Regions from separate parts of the Streptomyces sp. XY431 genome, predicted to be linked through region 1. Evidence: predicted binding sites of a transcription regulator. Region 1 holds the regulator's gene; the other holds the start of a gene.
The links. Region 1 encodes HrcA, which represses chaperone genes, less so after heat shock. Its sites were predicted from a motif close to TTNGCACTCNGNNNNNCNGAGTGCNAA; they were not measured.

Region 1 (9,795 bases):
ACGTGCACCTCGGGGGCGCCGTCGCGGGTGGAGGTGAAGGCGACGTGGCGGCCGTCCGGGGAGAACATCGGTCTGCGGACCGGACGGTGGTCGGCGGTCAGCCGCCAGGCCCGGCCGCCTTCCAGCGGGGCGAGCCACACGTCGTTCTCGGCCACGAAGGTGATCAGGTCGCCGTGCAGGTGCGGGTGGCGCAGGTAGGCGCCCTCGGGGGTGCTCTCGGGTTCGCTCACGGTCGCCACCCTAGGCAAGCGGGGGTGCGGCGCGCCCGCAGTTCGCGGTCCGCGAACCCCCACGGGGGATGCCGGTGTCAGGCCCAGCGGCCGGTGCGGCCCAGCAGCAGCGCGCCGGCCGCCACCCCGGCCGTGGAGGTGCGCAGCACCGAGGGGCCGAGCCGGTACGGCTTCGCGCCGGCCTCGGCGAAGGCGGCCAGCTCCTCCGGGGAGACGCCGCCCTCCGGGCCGACCACCAGCACCAGGTCCCCGCCCGCGGGCAGCGCGGCGGAGGCCAGCGGTTCGGCGCCCTCCTCGTGCAGCACGGCGGCGAACGCGGCGCCGGCCAGTACCGGGGCCAGCTGCCGGGTGGTCATCGCCTCGCGGACCTCGGGGAAGCGCAGCCGCCGGGACTGCTTGCCGGCCTCCCGGGCGGTGGCCCGCCACTTGGCGAGCGCCTTGGCGCCGCGCTCGCCCTTCCACTGGGTGATGCAGCGCGACGCCGCCCAGGGGATCACCACGTCCACGCCGACCTCGGTCATGGTCTCCACCGCCAGCTCGCCCCGGTCGCCCTTGGGCAGCGCCTGGACGACGACGATCCGCGGCGCCGGCTCCGGCTCGCGGCGCACGGCCGTCACCGTCACCTCGATCGCGTCCTTGCCGTGCACCGCCGCGACGGTGCCGTCCACGCCGAGGCCCCGGCCGTCGGCCAGGGTGACCGCCTCGCCCGGTTCCAGCCGCTTCACCGCGGCGGCGTGCCGGCCCTCCGGCCCGTCCAGCCGGACGGACGCGCCCGGCGCGGCGGCGGCGATCCGCTCGGTGTCGACGACGAACACGGGCGCGGTCATGCGGGGAACCTCCGGGGTGGGAACGGGAACGGGAACGCGAAAGGGGTGCCGAGGAAGCCTCGGCACCCCCGCGCGGGACGGCTACCGGCCGTTGAAGGCGTCCTTCAGCCGGGAGAACAGCCCCTGCTGCCCGGGCGCGAACTGGCCGGACGGCCGCTCCTCGCCGCGCAGCACCGCCAGGCGGCGCAGCAGCTCCTCCTGCTCGGCGTCGAGCTTGGTGGGCGTCTGCACCTCGACATGCACTATCAGGTCGCCCCGGCCGCCGCCGCGCAGGTGGGTGATGCCCCGGCCGTGCAGCGGGATCGACTGGCCGGACTGGGTGCCGGGCCGGATGTCGACCTCCTCGATCCCGTCCAGGGTCTGCAGCGGCACCTGGGTGCCGAGCGAGGCCGCCGTCATCGGGATGGTGACCGTGCAGTGCAGGTCGTCGCCGCGCCGCTGGAAGGTCGGGTGGCTGGTCTCGGCGATCTCGACGTAGAGGTCGCCGGCCGGGCCGCCGCCGGGGCCGACCTCGCCCTCGCCGGCCAGCTGGATCCGGGTGCCGTTGTCGACCCCGGCCGGGATCTTGACGGTCAGGGTGCGGCGGGCGCGGACCCGGCCGTCGCCGGCGCACTCCGGGCACGGGGTCGGCACGACGGTGCCGAAGCCCTGGCACTGCGGGCAGGGGCGGGAGGTCATGACCTGGCCCAGGAAGGACCGGGTGACCTGGGAGACCTCGCCCTTGCCGCGGCACATGTCGCAGGTCTGCGCGGAGGTGCCGGGCGCGGCGCCCTCGCCGCTGCAGGTGGTGCAGGTGACGGCGGTGTCGACCTGGAGTTCCTTGGTGGTGCCGAACGCGGCCTCCTCCAGGGTGATCTCCAGCCGGATCATGGCGTCCTGGCCGCGCCTGGTCCGGGAGCGCGGTCCGCGCTGGCCGGAGGCGGCGCCGAAGAAGGCGTCCATGATGTCGGAGAAGCCGAAGCCCGCCGCGCCCGCGCCGAAGCCCGCACCGGCTCCGCCGTTCGGCGAGAGCGGGTCGCCGCCGAGGTCGTAGACCTGGCGCTTCTGCGGGTCGGAGAGCACCTCGTAGGCGGCGTTGATCTCCTTGAACCGCTCCTGCGTCTTCGGGTCCGGGTTGACGTCCGGGTGCAGTTCGCGTGCCAGGCGCCGGAACGCCTTCTTGATCTCGTCCTGCCCCGCATCCCGTCGGACGCCGAGTACCGCGTAGTAGTCCGTGGCCACCAAATGCTCCGCTTGTTCCGCCTGTGTGAGTGCTTGCGACTTCGGGCGCCGTCAGCTGTCCGACGACGACCGTTCCTACGACTCGGCCAGAATCTGACCCACGTACCGTGCCACCGCTCGCACCGCCCCCATTGTGCCCGGGTAGTCCATCCGGGTCGGACCGATCACCCCCAGTTTGGCCACGCTCTCGTCGCCCGAACCGTAACCGACCGAGACGACCGAGGTGGAATTCAGCCCTTCGTAGGCGTTCTCCCGCCCGATCCGGACCGTCATCCCGGCGTCCGCGGTCTCACCCAGGAGGCGGAGCAGGACGACCTGCTCCTCCAGCGCCTCCAGCACCGGCTGGATGGTCAGCGGGAAGTCGTGGCCGAAGCGGGTCAGGTTGGCCGTGCCGGCCAGCATGATCCGCTCCTCGCGCTGCTCGGCGAGGGTCTCGAAGAGCGTCGCCAGCACCGTGGACACGGTCGGCCGGTCGGCCGCCTCGAACTGCGCGGGCAGCTCCTCCAGCAGCCCCGGGACGTCCGGGAGCCGCTGGCCGGCGGCCCGGGCGTTGATCCGGCCCCGGAGGTCCGCCAGCACGGTCTCGCCGACCGTGCCCGGGCAGTCCACCAGCCGCTGCTCGACCCGGCCGGTGTTCATGATCAGCACCAGCATCACCTTGGCCGGGGCCAGCGCGACCAGCTCGATGTGCCGCACCGTGGAGCGGCTCAGCGAGGGGTACTGCACCACCGCGACCTGGCGGGTCAGCTGGGCGAGCAGCCGCACCGTGCGGGCGACCACGTCGTCGAGGTCCACCGCGCCGTCGAGGAAGTGCCGGATCGCCCGCCGCTCGGGCGCGCTCATCGGCTTGACCTCGGCCAGCTTGTCGACGAACAGCCGGTAGCCCTTGTCGGTGGGGATCCGCCCGGCGCTGGTGTGCGGCTGGTGGATGTACCCCTCCTCCTCCAGCGCCGCCATGTCGTTGCGGACGGTGGCCGGGGAGACCCCGAGGTTGTGCCGTTCGACCAGGGCCTTGGAGCCGACCGGCTCCTCCGTCCCCACGTAGTCCTGGACGATCGCGCGAAGCACCGCGAGTTTGCGGTCGTCGAGCTGGCGGACCTCACCGGCCATGGGCACGCACCTCCGTCTTCACGCGTTGTCCGTTGTGACACACCGTCGTGGCATGTGTCCGTGTTCGAGCTGTCCGATCCGACCCCGCGGGGCCCGGCCTTGGCACTCTGAACGCACGAGTGCCAGAACCGTACCTGCCAGTGTAAGGCCCGGGTCCGACGGCAGGAACGGCCCGGCCGGGGTGATCCTGCCCGCAGTCCGCGGCGCGCGGGTGATGCCGCGGGGCCCGCCCGGTGGCAGCATCGGAAGCGGACGGCGAACGGAGGAGCAGCGATGTCGAGCTCGGGCCAGCACACCCGCTTCGCCCCCGACCGCGGCCTGACCGGCCGCATGGTGGGGACGATGTTCCTGATCGGGCTGCTGTACGTGGGATTCACCGGTCTGCTGATCGTGCTGCTGCGCGGCGCCTGGCCGATCATCGTGCTGATCTCGGGCGGCCTGTTCGTCGCCCAGTTCTGGTTCAGCGACCGGATCACCGAACGGGCGATGGGCGCCCACCGGGTCACCCCGGAGCAGTACCCGCAGCTGCACGGCGCCGTCGACCGGCTCTGCGCGCTCGCCGACATGCCCAAACCCCGGGTGGCGGTCGCCGAGAACGACATGCCGAACGCCTTCGCCACCGGCCGCAACCCGCAGAACGCGGTGGTCTGCGTCACCACCGGCCTGCTGCGCCGGCTGGAACCCGAGGAACTGGAGGGCGTGCTCGCCCACGAGCTGTCGCACGTCGCCCACCGGGACGTCGCCGTGATGACGGTGGCCGGGTTCCTCGGCGTCCTGGCCGGCGCGATGACCCGGATCGCCATGTACGGCGGCTTCATGGGCGGCGGGCGCAACAACAACGACTCCAACGCCGCGATCGCCGCCCTGGTGATCCCGCTGGTGTCGATCGCCGTCTACGCGATCAGCTTCCTGCTGACCCGGCTGCTCTCCCGCTACCGGGAGCTGGCCGCCGACCGGGCCGCCGCCCAGCTCACCGGGCGGCCCAGCGCGCTGGCCTCGGCACTCACCAAGGTGACCGGCCAGATCGCCGCCATTCCGACCCGGGACCTGCGCCAGTCCCAGCCCTACAACGCGTTCTACTTCGCGCCGGCGCTCAGCGCCCGGGAGGCCGCCACCCAGCTGTTCTCCACCCACCCGTCGCTGGAGCAGCGGCTGGCCCAGCTGGCGAAGATCTCCTCCGAGCTCGGCCGCTGAACCGCCCGTCCGGCCCCCCGCACCCTGCCCGTTCGCACCCGACCGCCCCCGCCCCCCGACCGGAAGGACCGCCGTGGGCATCCTGGACACGCTGTTCGGCCGCACCAAGCCCGTCAGACCCGACCTCGACCAGCTGTTCGGCGTGCCCTCCGCCGCCCTCACCCTGGAGGCCGCGGCCGGCTTCCGCCCCACCGGACTCGGCTCGGTCTGCTTCGCCTCCGTCGAGGGCGGCGCCTTCGACGAGGTCGAACGGCAGGTCCGGGCCCTGCTCGACGCCGACACCGAACGCGGCGGCGTCCCCGTCGAGGCGTCCAAGGACTCCTACGGCTACTCCTGGCTGCTCGCCCGGCACGCGCCCGACGAACTGCCCGAACTGGTCAACGACCTGCACGCGGTCAACAGCGAACTCGAGGCGCACGGCTTCGGCCCCCAACTGCTGTGCTCCCTGGTCGGCTTCCGCGACGCCGAGGGACAGCGGCCGCTGGCCCTGGTCTACCTGTACAAGCGCGGCACCTTCTACCCCTTCGCGCCACTGCCCGGCGGCGGGGAGAAGCGCGACAACCCACTGGAGCTGGAGGTCAACGCGATGCTCGGCAACGACCTGCGGCTGGAGAAGGACCTCACCCGCTGGTTCCCGGTCTGGGGCGCGCCGGGGCTGTGAACCGGCGGCCGCCGGGCCGGTAATTCGGTGGCCCCCGGCCGCCCCGGCCCCTAGGGTCCGCCCGTGATCAACTGGACCGCACTCGAATCCGCCGCCCCCGCCCCCGACACCCTCGCCGCCGTCAGCGCCGCGCTGCGCTCGCCCGACCCGCACGTCCGCGACAGCCTCGCGCTGGAGCAGCTGTGCCGCTGGGTACCGCTGCTCACGCCCGAGCAGCGCCTCGCGCTCGGCGACGAGATGGCCGAACGCCTCACCGACCCCGAGATCCAGGCCCGCACCTTCGCCCCGCTGGTCCTCGCCGACCTCGCCGACCACGGCGCCCACCGCCCGGCCTGGCTGGAGGCCTTCGCCCGCTGGTACATCGACGAGACCGACCTGCGCGGCTTCGACCCCCGGCTCGGCTGGCTGCACGCGGTCGCCCACGGCGCCGACCTGCTGGCCGCCCTCGGCCGCGGCCCGCTGCTCGCCGACCCCACCCCGCTGCTGGACCTGGTCACCGCCCGGCTGCTCGCCCCCACCGACCACGTGCTGGACGCCATGGAGGACGACCGGCTCGGCCGCGCGGTCGCCCAGATCCTCACCCGCCCGGAGCTGACCGAGCGCCAGGCCCTCGGCTGGCTCGACCCGATCGGCGCGCAGCCGCCGCGCCGCCCCTCGGCGACCGCGGGCGCCGTGCCCGCCGTCGTCTCCAACACCCTGCGCACCCTGCGGGCCGTCTACGTGCTCGCCGACCGGGGCGTCCGGATGGAACGCGGCGGCGCAGCGGTGCCGCTGCCGCACTCCGCCGCCCTGCGCGCGCGGATCGCCGAGCTGCTGGTGGTGAACTCTCCGTTCACCGGCTGACGCCCCATAGACTCCGGGGAATGCGCAGCCGCCAGTACGGACCCGACCTGACCCCGCCGTGGAAGAAGCAGGTGCCCGCCCCGGAGGTGCCCGCCGAGCGGGACCTGGTGGTCGAGGAGGTGTCGACCGGCTTCTGCGGGGCGGTGGTGCGCTGCGAGAGGACCGCCGAGGGGCACACCGTCACCCTGGAGGACCGGTTCGGCAAGCACCGGGTGTTCCCGCTGGTCCCGCGCGGCTTCCTGCTGGAGGGCCGGACGGTCACCCTGGTCCGGCCCTCGGGCCCCGCCCCGGCCCGCACCCCCGCCCGCACCGCCTCCGGCTCGGTCGCCGTCCCCGGCGCCCGGGCCCGGGTGGCCCGCGAGTCGCGGATCTACGTCGAGGGCCGGCACGACGCCGAGCTGGTGGAGCGGGTCTGGGGCGACGACCTGCGGATCGAGGGCGTGGTCGTCGAGTACCTGGAGGGCGTCGACGACCTGCCCGCGATCGTCGCCGGGTTCGCCCCCGGCCCGGAGCGCCGGCTCGGCGTCCTGGTCGACCACCTGCTCCCGGGCACCAAGGAGCACCGCATCGCCGCCCGGGTCACCGGCCCGCACGTCCTGGTCGTCGGCCACCCCTACATCGACGTCTGGCAGGCCGTGAAACCGTCCTCCGTGGGCATCCCGGCCTGGCCCGCCGTCCCCAGGGGCGAGGACTGGAAGACCGGCACCTGCCGCCGCCTGAACTGGCCCGAGGACACCCCGGCGGCGTGGAAGCACATCCTGTCGAAGGTGAACTCCTACCGGGACCTGGAGCCCGAGCTGCTGGGCAAGGTCGAGGAGCTGATCGACTTCGTGACCCTGCCGGGTCAGGAGTAGGGCCGGAACTCCGTGGTGTCGAGCGTGATGCCCAGCAGGTCCACCGGAACCGGCTCGCCGAACTTGGTGGTCCGCTCGGTCACGTAGTCGGGCAGCCCCGAGGCCGCCGCCCGGGCCGGTTCGGTGAGCAGGACACAGAGGCCCTTGATCGGATCGACGATCAGGTACACGGGGATCGCGCCCTCGGCGTACAGCTCCCGCTTGGTCCGGTAGTCGCGCAGCACGCTGGTCTTCGACACGACCTCGACCACCAGCGTCACGGCGGGCGCGGGAACCAGACGCCCCGGACCGTCGGCTGCGCCCCGCTCGATCACCACGAGATCGGGCTGCGGCTCGCTGGCGTCCGCCGGGAACGCCACGTCCTGGGTCTGGAGCCGGTGCCAACGCGCGCGCGGGATCTGGTCGACGATCGACTCGACGATGAGGTTGTGGGCCATCTCGGGCCCGGCCATCATCACGATTTCCCCCCTGATGAGCTCGGCCTTGAAGCCTTCCGGGACCTCCAGGTTCTCGAAGATCCCAGTCATCCGGTCATCGATGGCGGTCATTGCGCGCTCCCTCCGACGGCTGACACCACGTTAACGAGTCTCAGTCCACCAGGTCACGTACCACCGCGTCCGCCAGCAGGCGGCCCCGGAGGGTGAGGACCGCGCGGCCGGCGGCGTGGGGGGTGGCGGCGAGGAGGCCGTCGGCCAGGTGCTGGCGCGCGGCCTTCAGGCCGGTCTCCGTCAGCAGGTCCAGCGGGATGCCCTCGGCCAGGCGCAGCTCCAGCAGGATCCGTTCGACCCGGCGGTCCTCGGCGGCGAGGCGCTCGCGGCCCTGGGCGGGGGTGCGGCCCTCGGCGAGGGCGCGGGCGTAGGCGGCGGGGTGTTTGGCGTTCCACCAGCGGACGCCGCCGACGTGGCTGTGCGCGCCGGGGCCGGCGCCCCACCAGTCGCCGCCGGTCCAGTACAGCTCGTTGTGGCGGCAGCGGCCCTCGGGGGTGGTGGACCAGTTGGAGACCTCGTACCAGGAGTAGCCGGCCGCGGCCAGCGCCTCCTCGGCGATCAGGTAGCGGTCGGCGTGCACGTCGTCGTCGATCATCGGCAGTTCGCCGCGCCCGACCCGGGCGGCCAGCCTGGTGCCCTCCTCGACGATCAGCGAGTAGGCGGAGACGTGGTCCGGGCCGGCGCCGATCGCGGCGTCCAGGGAGGCCCGCCAGTCGTCGTCGGACTCGCCGGGGGTGCCGTAGATGAGGTCGAGGTTGACGTGCTCGAAGCCCGCCGCGCGCGCCTCGGCGACGCAGGCCTCGGGCCGGCCGGGGGTGTGGTGGCGGTCGAGCAGCTTCAGCACGTGCGGGCGGGCCGACTGCATGCCGAAGGAGATCCGGTTGAAGCCGCCCTCGCGCAGCTCCGCCAGGTACGCCGGGTCCACGGACTCCGGGTTGGCCTCGGTGGTGACCTCGGCCCCCTCGGCGAGCCCGAACTCCTCGCGGATCGCGGCCAGCATCGCCACCAGGTCGCGGGCGGGCAGCAGGGTCGGGGTGCCGCCGCCCAGGAAGACGGTGCGCACCGGCGGGGCGGCGTCGCCGAGCACCCGGCGGGCCATCCTGACCTCGGCGACCACGTTGTCCGCGTAGGTCTCCTGGGAGGCGACCGTGCCGGAGGAGCGCAGCTCGGTGGCGGTGTAGGTGTTGAAGTCGCAGTAGCCGCAGCGGCTGGCGCAGTACGGCACGTGCAGGTAGAAGCCGAACGGCCGCGAGCCGAGCCCGTCGAGGGCGTGCGCGGGCAGGGAGCCGTCGGACGGTACCGGTTCACCGTCGGGGAGTGCGGAGGGCATGACCCCATTGTCCCGTACGGCCGGAGTGATCCCCCCGGGCCGTACGGGACGGAGTGGTACGGAGTGCTACGGAGCGGGACGGGGCCGGGCTCAGGCCTCGTTGGCGCCCGAGTACATCGCGGTGACCTCGTCCGCGTAGGTCCGCTCCACCACCGGGCGCTTGATCTTCAGGCTCGGGGTGAGCTCGCCGTGCTCGACGTCCAGGTCGCGCGGCAGCAGGTGGAACCTCTTGATCGTCTGCCAGCGCTGCAGCGAGCCGTTCAGCCGCCGCACGAAGCCCTCGATCAGCTCGTGGGTCCGCGGGTCGGCCGTCACCTCGGCGTAGGAGCTGCCGGCCATCCCGTGCTCGGCGGCCCACGGCATGATCACGGCCTCGTCCAGGCCGATCAGCGCGGTGCAGAAGTTGCGGCCGTTGCCGATCACCAGGATGTTGCTGACGAACGGGCAGACCGCCTTGAACTTGCCCTCCACCTCGCTCGGCGCGACGTACTTGCCGCCGGAGGTCTTGAACAGGTCCTTCTTGCGGTCGGTGATCCGCAGGAAGCCGTCCGGGGACAGCTCGCCGATGTCCTCGGTGTGGAACCAGCCGTCCGACTCCAGCACCTCGGCGGTCTTCTCCGGCAGGTTGTGGTAGCCGCGCATCACACCGGGGCCGCGCAGCAGGATCTCGCCGTCCTCGGCGATCCGCACCTCGGTGCCCGGCAGCGGACGGCCCACCGTGCCCACCCGGATGTCCTCGGCCCGGTTGACGCAGGAGCCGGCGCTGGTCTCGGACAGGCCGTAGCCCTCCAGGATCGGCACGCCCGCGCCGACGAAGAAGTAGCCGATCTCGGGCGCCAGCGCGGCACTGCCGGACACCGCGCCGCGCAGCCGGCCGCCGAACGCGGCCCGGATCTTCGAGTACACCAGCCGGTCGGCGATCGCGTGCTTCAGCCGCAGCCCCACCGGGGCGGTGCCCACCCCGGTCGCCACCCGGCTCTCCTGCACCGCGCGGGCGTGGTCGCGGGCGGTGCGCGCCGCCCACAGGAAGATCTTGT
Region 2 (9,795 bases), on a different contig from region 1:
GTCAGTGGATCACGACGACCTTGGTGTCCTTCGGCGCGAAGTCCCAGAGCAGCTGGCCGTCCGCGCGGCTGCTGCGGATGCCGCCGGTCTTGCCCGCCGAGGCGGCCGGGGAGGACGCGGCCGAGGTGGGCGCCGGGGCGGCGGGCGGAGCGCCGGTGCCGCCGTCGACGGCCGCGCCGAAGCCGAACACCACGCCGTTCTGCTGCGCGAAGCGCACCACGTGCTCGATCTGCTTGCCGTCGGTGCCGGTCCCGGACGGGGTCCGGCTGTAGACGGGGTAGCTGCCGGGGGCCGGCTCGACCGTGCCCGGGGTCACCGGGAAGGTGGCCACCACCTGGGGGGTCTTCTTCGGGTCGATCAGCCAGACGTAGTGGGCGCTGACCGAGTAGACGACCCGCAGCCCGGTGCCGGTGCCCACGGCGGGCAGCGTCGGGGCGGCCGGCGTGGGCGTGGCGGTCGGGGTGGCCGAGGCGGCCGGTCCGCTGGAGGTGGCGGCCGTGCTCGTGACCGGGTTCGCGGCGACCGCGCGGTCCTGCGCGCCGTTGGCCTGGAAGGCCAGCAGGCTCACCACCGCCAGGGCCCCCAGGGTCAGCCCGGTGACCACCACTCCAGGACCCATCTTCGCCACGTGCCGCTCCCACCGCCGTCCCAAAACCGTCGGCCCCATCGTGCCAGGTTCGCCCGTCCGGTCCGCATCGTGTCGGACGTGTGTTCCGGAGCCGGTCCGGTTTTCGATCGGGCGGAGCACGTGCCCCGGCGGGACCGGCCCGGACGGGGTGCTGGCCGACCGGTCTAACCTTGACCCGTGCTGCTGCTCGCGTTCGACACCGCTACCCCCGCCGTCACCGCCGCCGTCCACGACGGCACGGCCGTCCTCGCCGAGACCGACCAGGTCGACGCCAGGCGCCACGGCGAACTCCTGATTCCCGCGATCGACCGGGTGCTCCGGGAGGCCGGTGTCGACCGGCACCGGCTGACCGACATCGCGGTGGGCGTGGGCCCCGGCCCGTACACCGGTCTGCGGGTCGGCCTGGTGACCGCCGCCGCGCTGGGCCACGCGCTCGGCCTGCCGGTGCACGGCGTCTGCACCCTGGACGCGATCGCCCACGCGGCCCGCGCCGAGGGGCTGGCCGGCGAGGCGTTCACGGTGGCCACCGACGCCCGCCGCAAGGAGGTCTACTGGGCCGCGTACGACGCCGAGGGCCGGCGGACCGAGGGGCCGTCGGTGGACCGTCCGGGCGAGCTGACCCCGCCGGCGCGGTCGGTCGGCGCCGGTGCGCTGCTCTACCCGGACGCCTTCCCGGGCGCGCACGGCCCCGAGCACGTCTCGGCCGGAGCGCTCGCCGCGTTCGCCGTCGCCGAGCTGGCCGCCGGCCGGGCCCTGCTGCCCAACGCCCCGCTGTACCTGCGACGCCCCGACGCCCAGGTGCCGGCCGGCTACAAGGCGGTGCTCCCGGCGTGACCGGCCCGAGCCCCGCCGGCCCGAGCACCACGGGCCCGAGCACCGCCGGCCCGAGCACCACGGACCCCGGTGCCGCCCGGCTGCGGCCGATGCGCTGGTGGCACATAGCCCCGGTGCTGGCGCTGGAGCTGGAGCTGTTCCCGGAGGACGCCTGGTCCGCCGGCATGTTCTGGTCCGAGCTGGCCGAGGCCCACCCCGGCGGCACCCGGCACTACACCGTCGCCGTCACCCCGGACGGCGCGGTCGTCGGCTACGCCGGGCTGATGGCGGTGGGTGGCGACGGCGATGTGCAGACCATCGCCGTCGACGGACGCCACCAGGGCACCGGGCTCGGCGCGGCGCTGCTCACCGACCTGGTCCGGGAGGCCGCCCGGCGCGGCTGCGCGGACCTGCTGCTGGAGGTGCGGGTGGACAACACCCGCGCGCAGCGGCTCTACGAGCGCTTCGGTTTCGAGCCGGTCGGCATCCGGCGCGGCTACTACCAGCCGGCCGGCATCGACGCGCTGGTGATGCGGCTCGACCTCGCGGCCGCCCCCGCCGACCACGCCGCTCCTGCCGACCACGCCGCTCCTGCCGCCCCCGCCGCGGCCCCCGAAGACCTCGACGAACCCGCGGGCCACCCGCGACCGGATGTGAAGAAGGACACCCCCCATGGCTGACGAACCGCTCGTCCTCGGCATCGAGACCTCCTGCGACGAGACCGGCGTCGGCATCGTGCGCGGCACCACCCTGCTGGCCGACGCGGTGGCCTCCAGCGTCAACGACCACGCCCGCTTCGGCGGCGTCGTCCCCGAGATCGCCAGCCGCGCGCACCTGGAGGCGATGGTCCCGACCATCCAGCGCGCCCTGGACACCGCGGGCGTCAAGGCCGGCGACCTGGACGGCATCGCCGTCACCGCCGGACCGGGCCTGGCCGGCGCGCTGCTGGTCGGCGTGAGCGCCGCCAAGGCCTACGCGTGGGCCCTCGACAAGCCGCTGTACGGGGTCAACCACCTCGCCTCGCACATCTGCGTGGACCAGCTGGAGCACGGCCGGCTGCCCTCGCCGACGATGGCCCTGCTGGTCTCCGGCGGGCACTCCTCGCTGCTGCTGAGCGAGGACATCACCACCGACGTCCGCCCGCTCGGCGCGACCATCGACGACGCGGCCGGCGAGGCCTTCGACAAGGTGGCCCGGGTGCTCGGCCTGGGCTTCCCCGGCGGCCCCGTGGTGGACCGCAGGGCCCGTGAGGGCGACCCGAAGGCGATCGCCTTCCCGCGCGGCCTGACCGGCCCCAAGGACCCGGAGTACGACTTCTCCTTCTCCGGCCTGAAGACCGCCGTCGCCCGCTGGGTGGAGGCGAAGCGCCGGGCCGGCGAGGAGGTGCCGATCGCGGACGTCGCGGCGTCCTTCCAGGAGGCGGTCACCGATGTGCTCACCCGCAAGGCGGTCAAGGCCTGCAAGGACAACGGCGTCGACCATCTGATGATCGGCGGCGGTGTCGCGGCCAACTCCCGGCTCCGCGAGATGGCCCAGCAGCGCTGCGACCGCGCCGGCATCCGGCTGCGGGTGCCGCGTCCGGGCCTGTGCACCGACAACGGCGCGATGGTCGCCGCACTCGGCAGCGAGATGGTCTGGCGGGACCGCGCGCCGTCCTCGCTCGACCTGTCGGCGGACTCCTCGCTGCCGGTCACCGAGGTCCATGTGCCGCACACCGACTTCCACGGGCAGGCCTACCAGGCCCTGACCGGGCAGCAGCAGTGAGCGCCACCACTGCCGCGATGTGGGAGGCCAGGGCCGCCGACGGCCGGGGCGCCGAGCTCTCCGGCTGGGTCCGGGGGACGGCGCTGCCCGCGCTGCGCGGTTCGGCCGGGCTGCTCCGGACCGAGCTGCTCGCCGCCCCCGGGGAGCGGGTGCTGCTGATCACCTGGTGGTCCGGCGAGCCGGTCCCGGTGCCGGAGCCGCCCGCCGCCCTGCTGGGCCGTCCGGTGCACCGCTGGTCCTTCACCAGCGAGCACGTGGAGTAGCCGCCCGCAGCCGTTCGCACGCCTGATCGGGAACCGAACGCCGGACCGTTACCGTGCTAGCGATCGAGGTCGCTGAACGGGAGCGGGGAGCACGGCGCGGTGAACAGGCACGCACGGAGCAGGACGACGGTGTACGCGGCGGGGGCGCTGGCCCTGCTGGCCGCCGCCACCGGGTGCACGAGCGACGGCGGCAGCGGCGCGGCCTCGGCCGCGCTGGTCCCGGCGAGCGGCTCCCCGGCGAGCGGCTCCCCGGTGACGGCCGCGCCGTCGCGGTCCGCGGCCCCGTCGCCGACCGCGTCCCCGACCGGGGGTGGCCCGGCTGCCGGGGACGCCGCCGCGTGGGCGAAGTGGCAGCTCACGCCGCTGCCGCCGGCGCCGCCCGCACCCGCCGACAAGCCGGTGAAGCTCGCGCGGACCGGGCCCGTCCCGGTGTTCAGCGAGGTGAAGACCTCCGACAAGGTCGTCTTCGTCACCATCGACGACGGTGCCGAGAAGGACCCGAAGTTCGTCGAGATGCTGACCGACCTCAAGGTGCCGGTGTCGATGTTCCTGACCCGCGACATCGTCAAGGACGACTACGGCTACTTCAAGCGCCTCCAGGCGCTCGGCAACCACGTCCACAACCACACCGTGGACCACGCCCAAATGAGCAAGGTGCCGCCGGAGAAGCAGAAGTCCGAGATCTGCGACGCCCAGGCCGCGCTCACCCAGCAGTACGGCACCCCGCCGCTGCTGTTCCGCCCGCCGTACGGGGACGGCGCCAACACGCCGGCGCTCAACACCTCGGTGCAGCAGTGCGGGCCGAGGGCGGTGGTGCTGTGGCGCGAGTCGATGCAGATCCACGACATGCAGTACCAGGCCGCGGACAAGAAGCTGCGGCCCGGCGACATCGTGCTCGCCCACTTCCGGGGCCCGAAGGACCTCAAGGGCGAGACGATGACGCAGATGTTCGGCGAGCTGCTGGCCCGGATCCAGGAGCAGGGCTTCGCGGTGGCCCGGCTGGAGGACTACATCGAGGCGCCGGCCGCCTGAACGGCCGCGGCCGGTCCGGTGACGGGGTGGCCGAGCATCATCAGCGGGCCGTTGTCGGTGCGGCTGAGGACCACCGTGACGGCGTTCGGGCCGGCGGGCCGCAGCTGCCGGCGCAGCTCCTCCGGGGTGATCGCCATCCCGCGCTTCTTGATCACCACCGTGCCGACCTTCCGCTCGCGCAGCAGCGCCTTGAGCTTCTTGATGTGGAACGGCATCACGTCGGTCAGCTCGAAGGCGTGCGCGTACGGGGTGTCGACCAGCTCGTCGGAGGTCAGGTAGGCGATCTTCGGATCGATCAGCCGCCCGTTCACCAGCCCGGCCACCTCCGCGACCAGATGGGCGCGGATCACGGCGCCGTCCGGCTCGTACAGGTAGCGGCCGACCGGTCCGGCCGGGGGGTCGGGCAGGTCGCCGCCGGTGAGGCCGGCCCGCTGCGGCAGCAGGGTGGCGCGGTGCGGGTGCCCGGCCCGGGTGCCGAACCAGAGCACCGCCTCCTTGACGTCGCCGTGGTCCGAGACCCACTCGGCCTCGGCGTCGGCCGGCACGGCCTCGTGCGGGATGCCGGGCGCCACCTTGAGCGCGCCGACGGGGGCCCGCCGGCCGGCCTCGATCGCCCAGGACAGCGGCGGGGCGTACGCCTCGGGGTCGAAGACCCGGCCGCGCGCGGTGCGTCGGGCGGGGTCGGTGAACACCGCGTCGTAGCCGGTGACGTCGACCTCGGCGACGTCCGCGCAGCGCACCTCGACCAGGTCGGCCAGGCCCAGGGCGGCCGCGTTGGCGGCGAGGGCGGCACAGGCCGCCGGGTCCCGGTCGACGGCGAGCACCTCGATCCCGGCCCGGGCCAGCGCCAGGACGTCGCCGCCGATGCCGCAGCAGAGGTCGGCCAGCCGCTTCACCCCGAGCCCGGCGAACCGTTCCGCCCGCCACTCGGCGACCTCGCGCCGGGTGGACTGCTCGACGCCGTTGGGCGTGAAGTACATGAGATCGGCGTCGGCGCCGAACTTGGCCCGGGCCCGCTGCCGCAGCCGGGCCTGCCCGAAGGCGGCCGACACCAGCTCGGCGGGGTGCTCCTTGCGCAGCCGGGTGGCGAGTGCCAGCTCCTCCTCGGGCGCGAACTCGCGCAGTTCGGCGAGCAGGGCCTGGCCCCGCTCGGTCAGCAGGGCCCGCAGGTCGTCGTTCTCCACCCGCTCATTCTCCCCGGTCACGGGCGGGCCCGGGGCGCCGGCCCCGCGGGCGGGAGCGCGCGGTCACGGGTGCCTCCGACAGGACCGGCCCGCGTGGCGTTGGCACTCTGGTTGACTGAGTGCTAACGGCGGCCTATGGTCGTCACTAGCACTCACCACCGGGGGAGTGCTAACGCGACAATGCGTGTCTGACCCCCGCGACGGCAGATCCGTGAGTTCGCCCCTACCCGTTAGAAAACCCCGTAATCTCCGAAGGGGAGCTCGGACGTGACCACCAGCAGCAAGGTTGCCATCAAGCCGCTCGAGGACCGCATTGTGGTCCAGCCGCTCGACGCCGAGACCACCACGGCCTCCGGCCTGGTTATCCCGGACACCGCCAAGGAGAAGCCCCAGGAGGGCGTCGTCCTGGCTGTCGGCCCGGGCCGCTTCGAGGACGGCCAGCGTCTGCCGCTCGACGTCGCCGTGGGTGACATCGTCCTGTACTCGAAGTACGGCGGCACCGAGGTGAAGTACCAGGGCGAGGAGTACCTGGTGCTCTCCGCGCGCGACGTTCTCGCCATCATCGAGAAGTAAAAGCGTTCAGCCACGCCCCGGATCCGTGTCCCTAGTGACAGGGGCCGGGGCGTGGCTGTTGGTTCACGTAGTCGAGCGGCCCGCGACGGCCGCACCCCGAAGGAATAGGGAACATGCCGAAGATCCTGCAGTTCGACGAGGACGCCCGCCGCTCGCTCGAGCGCGGTGTCAACAAGCTGGCCGACACCGTCAAGGTGACCATCGGCCCCAAGGGCCGCAACGTCGTCATCGACAAGAAGTTCGGCGCCCCGACCATCACCAACGACGGTGTCACCATCGCCCGTGAGGTCGAGCTCGACGACCCGTACGAGAACCTTGGCGCGCAGCTCGTCAAGGAGGTCGCCACCAAGACCAACGACGTCGCGGGTGACGGCACCACCACCGCCACCGTGCTGGCCCAGGCCCTGGTCAACGAGGGTCTGCGCAACGTCGCCGCGGGCGCCGGCCCGGCCGCCCTGAAGAAGGGCATCGACAAGGCCGTCGCCGCCGTCTCCGAGCACCTGCTGTCGGTCGCCCGCGAGATCGAGGGCAAGGACGACGTCGCCGCCGTCGCGAGCCTCTCCGCCCAGGACACCCAGGTCGGCGAGCTGATCGCCGAGGCGATCGACAAGGTCGGCAAGGACGGTGTCATCACCGTCGAGGAGTCGAACACCTTCGGCGTGGAGCTGGACTTCACCGAGGGCATGCAGTTCGACAAGGGCTACCTGTCGCCGTACTTCGTCACCGACGCGGAGCGTCAGGAAGCGGTCCTCGAGGACCCGTACATCCTGATCAACCAGGGCAAGATCTCCTCCATCCAGGAGCTGCTGCCGCTGCTGGAGAAGATCCTCCAGGGCGGCACCTCCCGCCCGCTGCTGATCATCGCCGAGGACGTCGACGGCGAGGCGCTGTCCACCCTCGTGGTGAACAAGATCCGCGGCACCTTCAACGCGGTGGCCGTCAAGGCCCCGGGCTTCGGCGACCGCCGCAAGGCGATCCTCGGCGACCTGGCCGTCCTCACCGGCGGCACCGTGATCTCCGAGGAGGTCGGCCTCAAGCTCGACCAGGCCGGTCTGGACGTGCTGGGCTCCGCCCGCCGCGTGACCGTCACCAAGGACGAGACGATCGTCGTCGACGGTGCCGGTGACTCCGAGGCCGTGACCGGTCGGGTCGCCCAGATCAAGGGCGAGATCGCCAACACCGACTCGGACTGGGACCGCGAGAAGCTGCAGGAGCGCCTGGCCAAGCTGGCCGGCGGCGTCTGCGTCATCCGTGTCGGTGCCGCCACCGAGGTGGAGCTGAAGGAGCGCAAGCACCGCCTGGAGGACGCCATCTCGGCGACCCGTGCCGCGGTCGAGGAGGGCATCGTCGCCGGTGGTGGCGCCTCCCTGGTCCACGCCGCCAAGGTGCTGGACGGTGGCCTGGGCCTGTCCGGCGACGAGGCCACCGGTGTCGCGGTCGTCCGCAAGGCGCTGCACGAGCCGCTGCGCTGGATCGCCCAGAACGCCGGCCTGGAGGGCTACGTCATCACCTCCAAGGTCGCCGAGCTGGAGCTGGGCCAGGGCTACAACGCGGCCACCGGCGAGTACGGCGACCTGGTGAAGGCCGGCGTCATCGACCCGGTCAAGGTCACCCGCTCCGCCCTGGAGAACGCCGCGTCGATCGCCTCCCTGCTTCTCACCACCGAGACCCTCGTGGTGGAGAAGAAGGAGGAGGAGGCCGACGCCGGTCACGGCCACGGCGGTCACGGCCACTCGCACTGAGGCCCGAAGCACTGACCGGAGGCCCGGTCCGCGCCCCGCTGGGGGTGGCGGGCCGGGCCTCCGGCGTTGCGGCACCGGCCGGGCCCGGGCGAGGCCGCACCGGTGTGTTCCATCCTTCAACTATCAGTTGAATTTTGCTAGTTGCAAAGAATGCCTTATATCTTGGAGGCATGATCGAGGCCCGCCATCTGCGCGTCCTGCGTGCCGTCGCCCGCACCGGCTCCTTCTCCGCCGCCGCTCGTGAGCTGGGTTGCACCCAGCCCGCGATCAGCCAGCAGATGAAGGCCCTGGAGAAGTCCGTGGACACCCCGCTGGTGGTCCGTTCGGGCCGCGGGATGCAGCTCAGCGAGGCCGGCCGGGTGCTGCTCAAGCATGCCACCGGAATCCTCGCCGGACTCTCCGCCGCCGAGGAGGAGGTGGCGGCGATCGCCGGACTGCGGGCCGGACGGGTCCGCCTGGTGTCCTTCCCGACCGCCAGCTCGACCCTGGTGCCGCCGGCCGTCGCCCGGCTGCGGGGCACCCATCCGGGGGTCCGCGTGTCGCTGGTCGAGGCGGAGCCGCCGGAGTCGCTGGCGATGCTGCGCGGCGGCGAGTGCGAGGTCGCGCTCGCCTTCCGCTATCCGCAGGCCCCCGGTTCCGCCCTCGCGACCGCGTCGGCGCCCGCGCACAGCACGCCGCGGGAGGCGCGCGCCGAGGCCAATCTGGAGGCCCAGCAGCTGAGCGCCGGCGCCGACTGGTCCGACCTGGTGGCCACCCCGCTGCTGGACGACCCGCTGGTCGGCCTGCTGCCCGCCGGGCACCGGCTGGCCGGGCGCGGCGGGCCGGTGGAGCTGGCCGAGCTGGCGGAGGAGCAGTGGATCGCCGGCTGCCCGCAGTGCCGGGGCCACCTGGTGGAGCTGTGCGCGGGGGCCGGCTTCGAGCCGCGGATCGACTTCGCCACCGACGACTACCCGGCGGTGGTCGGGCTGGTGGCGGCCGGGCTCGGGGTGGCGGTGCTGCCCGGACTGGCGCTGGAGTCGGTGCGCCCGGACGGGGTGGCGACGGTGGCGGTGCACGCCGCCTCGGGGGCGCCGGCGGTACGGCAGGTGGTCGCGCTGACCCTGCCGGACCTCGCCGAGGTGCCGGCGGTGGCGCTGATGCTGGAGCGGCTGTCCGGGGCGGCCGCCGGCCGCTGACACCGCCGCCCCGCCCGGCCGCCGGAGGAGCGGGCCGCCGGGCGGGACCGGGCCGGCGGGGCCGGGTTCCGGACGGAGGTCACCCGGAGGGGGTCGGAAGGGCCGCAGGGGGGTCGGTGGGAGGCCGGGGGAGATCGCCGGTGGAGAAACGTTTCTCCTGGCCGGCGCGGAACCGGCCGCCTACTGCTGCGACACGCCCGGAGCGACCAGCGGCACTTCCGCCAGACGGTGGCGCGAGCGGCCCATCAGCTCCTCGCGCTCGTCCTCGGTGAGACCTCCCCACACGCCGTACGGCTCGCGGACCGCCAGGGCGTGCGCGGCGCACTCGGTGCGGACCGGGCAGCGGGTGCAGACCTCCTTGGCACTGGCTTCGCGTGAACTGCGGGCGGCGCCGCGTTCTCCCTCGGGGTGGAAGAAGAGGGAGCTGTCCACGCCGCGGCAGGCTGCGGAGAGCTGCCAGTCCCAGAGATCCGCGTTGGGGCCGGGGAGGCGGGAGAAATCTGCCATGGCTCATTCCCTTCAGAGGTCGTCGACCGCGGGCCGGTCACCAGCGGGTCGCGCTGGAGTCGGCTCGGCGGGGCGTCCGGCGCGGTGTGGACACCTGGAAATATGACTTACGGC

Region 2: groES (co-chaperone GroES) is a predicted target of HrcA. The motif match lies at 5,784-5,810, and genes of this name have one in related genera.

The regions. Positions count from the first base shown of each region.
Region 1 is NZ_LGDO01000457.1:106,436-116,230, forward strand. Features, by position in the region: gene ADK60_RS29035 (S41 family peptidase) at 1-230, opposite strand, end outside; gene ADK60_RS29040 (16S rRNA (uracil(1498)-N(3))-methyltransferase) at 308-1,057, opposite strand; gene dnaJ (molecular chaperone DnaJ) at 1,139-2,278, opposite strand; gene hrcA (heat-inducible transcriptional repressor HrcA) at 2,354-3,388, opposite strand; gene htpX (zinc metalloprotease HtpX) at 3,662-4,582, shown strand; gene pspAB (PspA-associated protein PspAB) at 4,656-5,243, shown strand; gene ADK60_RS29065 (DUF2785 domain-containing protein) at 5,307-6,086, shown strand; gene ADK60_RS29070 (DUF3097 domain-containing protein) at 6,107-6,940, shown strand; gene ADK60_RS29075 (Uma2 family endonuclease) at 6,931-7,488, opposite strand; gene hemW (radical SAM family heme chaperone HemW) at 7,529-8,758, opposite strand; gene ADK60_RS29085 (AMP-dependent synthetase/ligase) at 8,849-9,795, opposite strand, start outside.
Region 2 is NZ_LGDO01000346.1:71,048-80,842, forward strand. Features, by position in the region: gene ADK60_RS25645 (lipase chaperone) at 2-619, opposite strand; gene tsaB (tRNA (adenosine(37)-N6)-threonylcarbamoyltransferase complex dimerization subunit type 1 TsaB) at 806-1,462, shown strand; gene rimI (ribosomal protein S18-alanine N-acetyltransferase) at 1,552-2,121, shown strand; gene tsaD (tRNA (adenosine(37)-N6)-threonylcarbamoyltransferase complex transferase subunit TsaD) at 2,114-3,205, shown strand; gene ADK60_RS25665 (hypothetical protein) at 3,202-3,468, shown strand; gene ADK60_RS25670 (polysaccharide deacetylase family protein) at 3,568-4,500, shown strand; gene ADK60_RS25675 (THUMP-like domain-containing protein) at 4,476-5,684, opposite strand; gene groES (co-chaperone GroES) at 5,952-6,257, shown strand; gene groL (chaperonin GroEL) at 6,371-7,999, shown strand; gene ADK60_RS25690 (LysR family transcriptional regulator) at 8,170-9,174, shown strand; gene ADK60_RS25695 (WhiB family transcriptional regulator) at 9,355-9,681, opposite strand.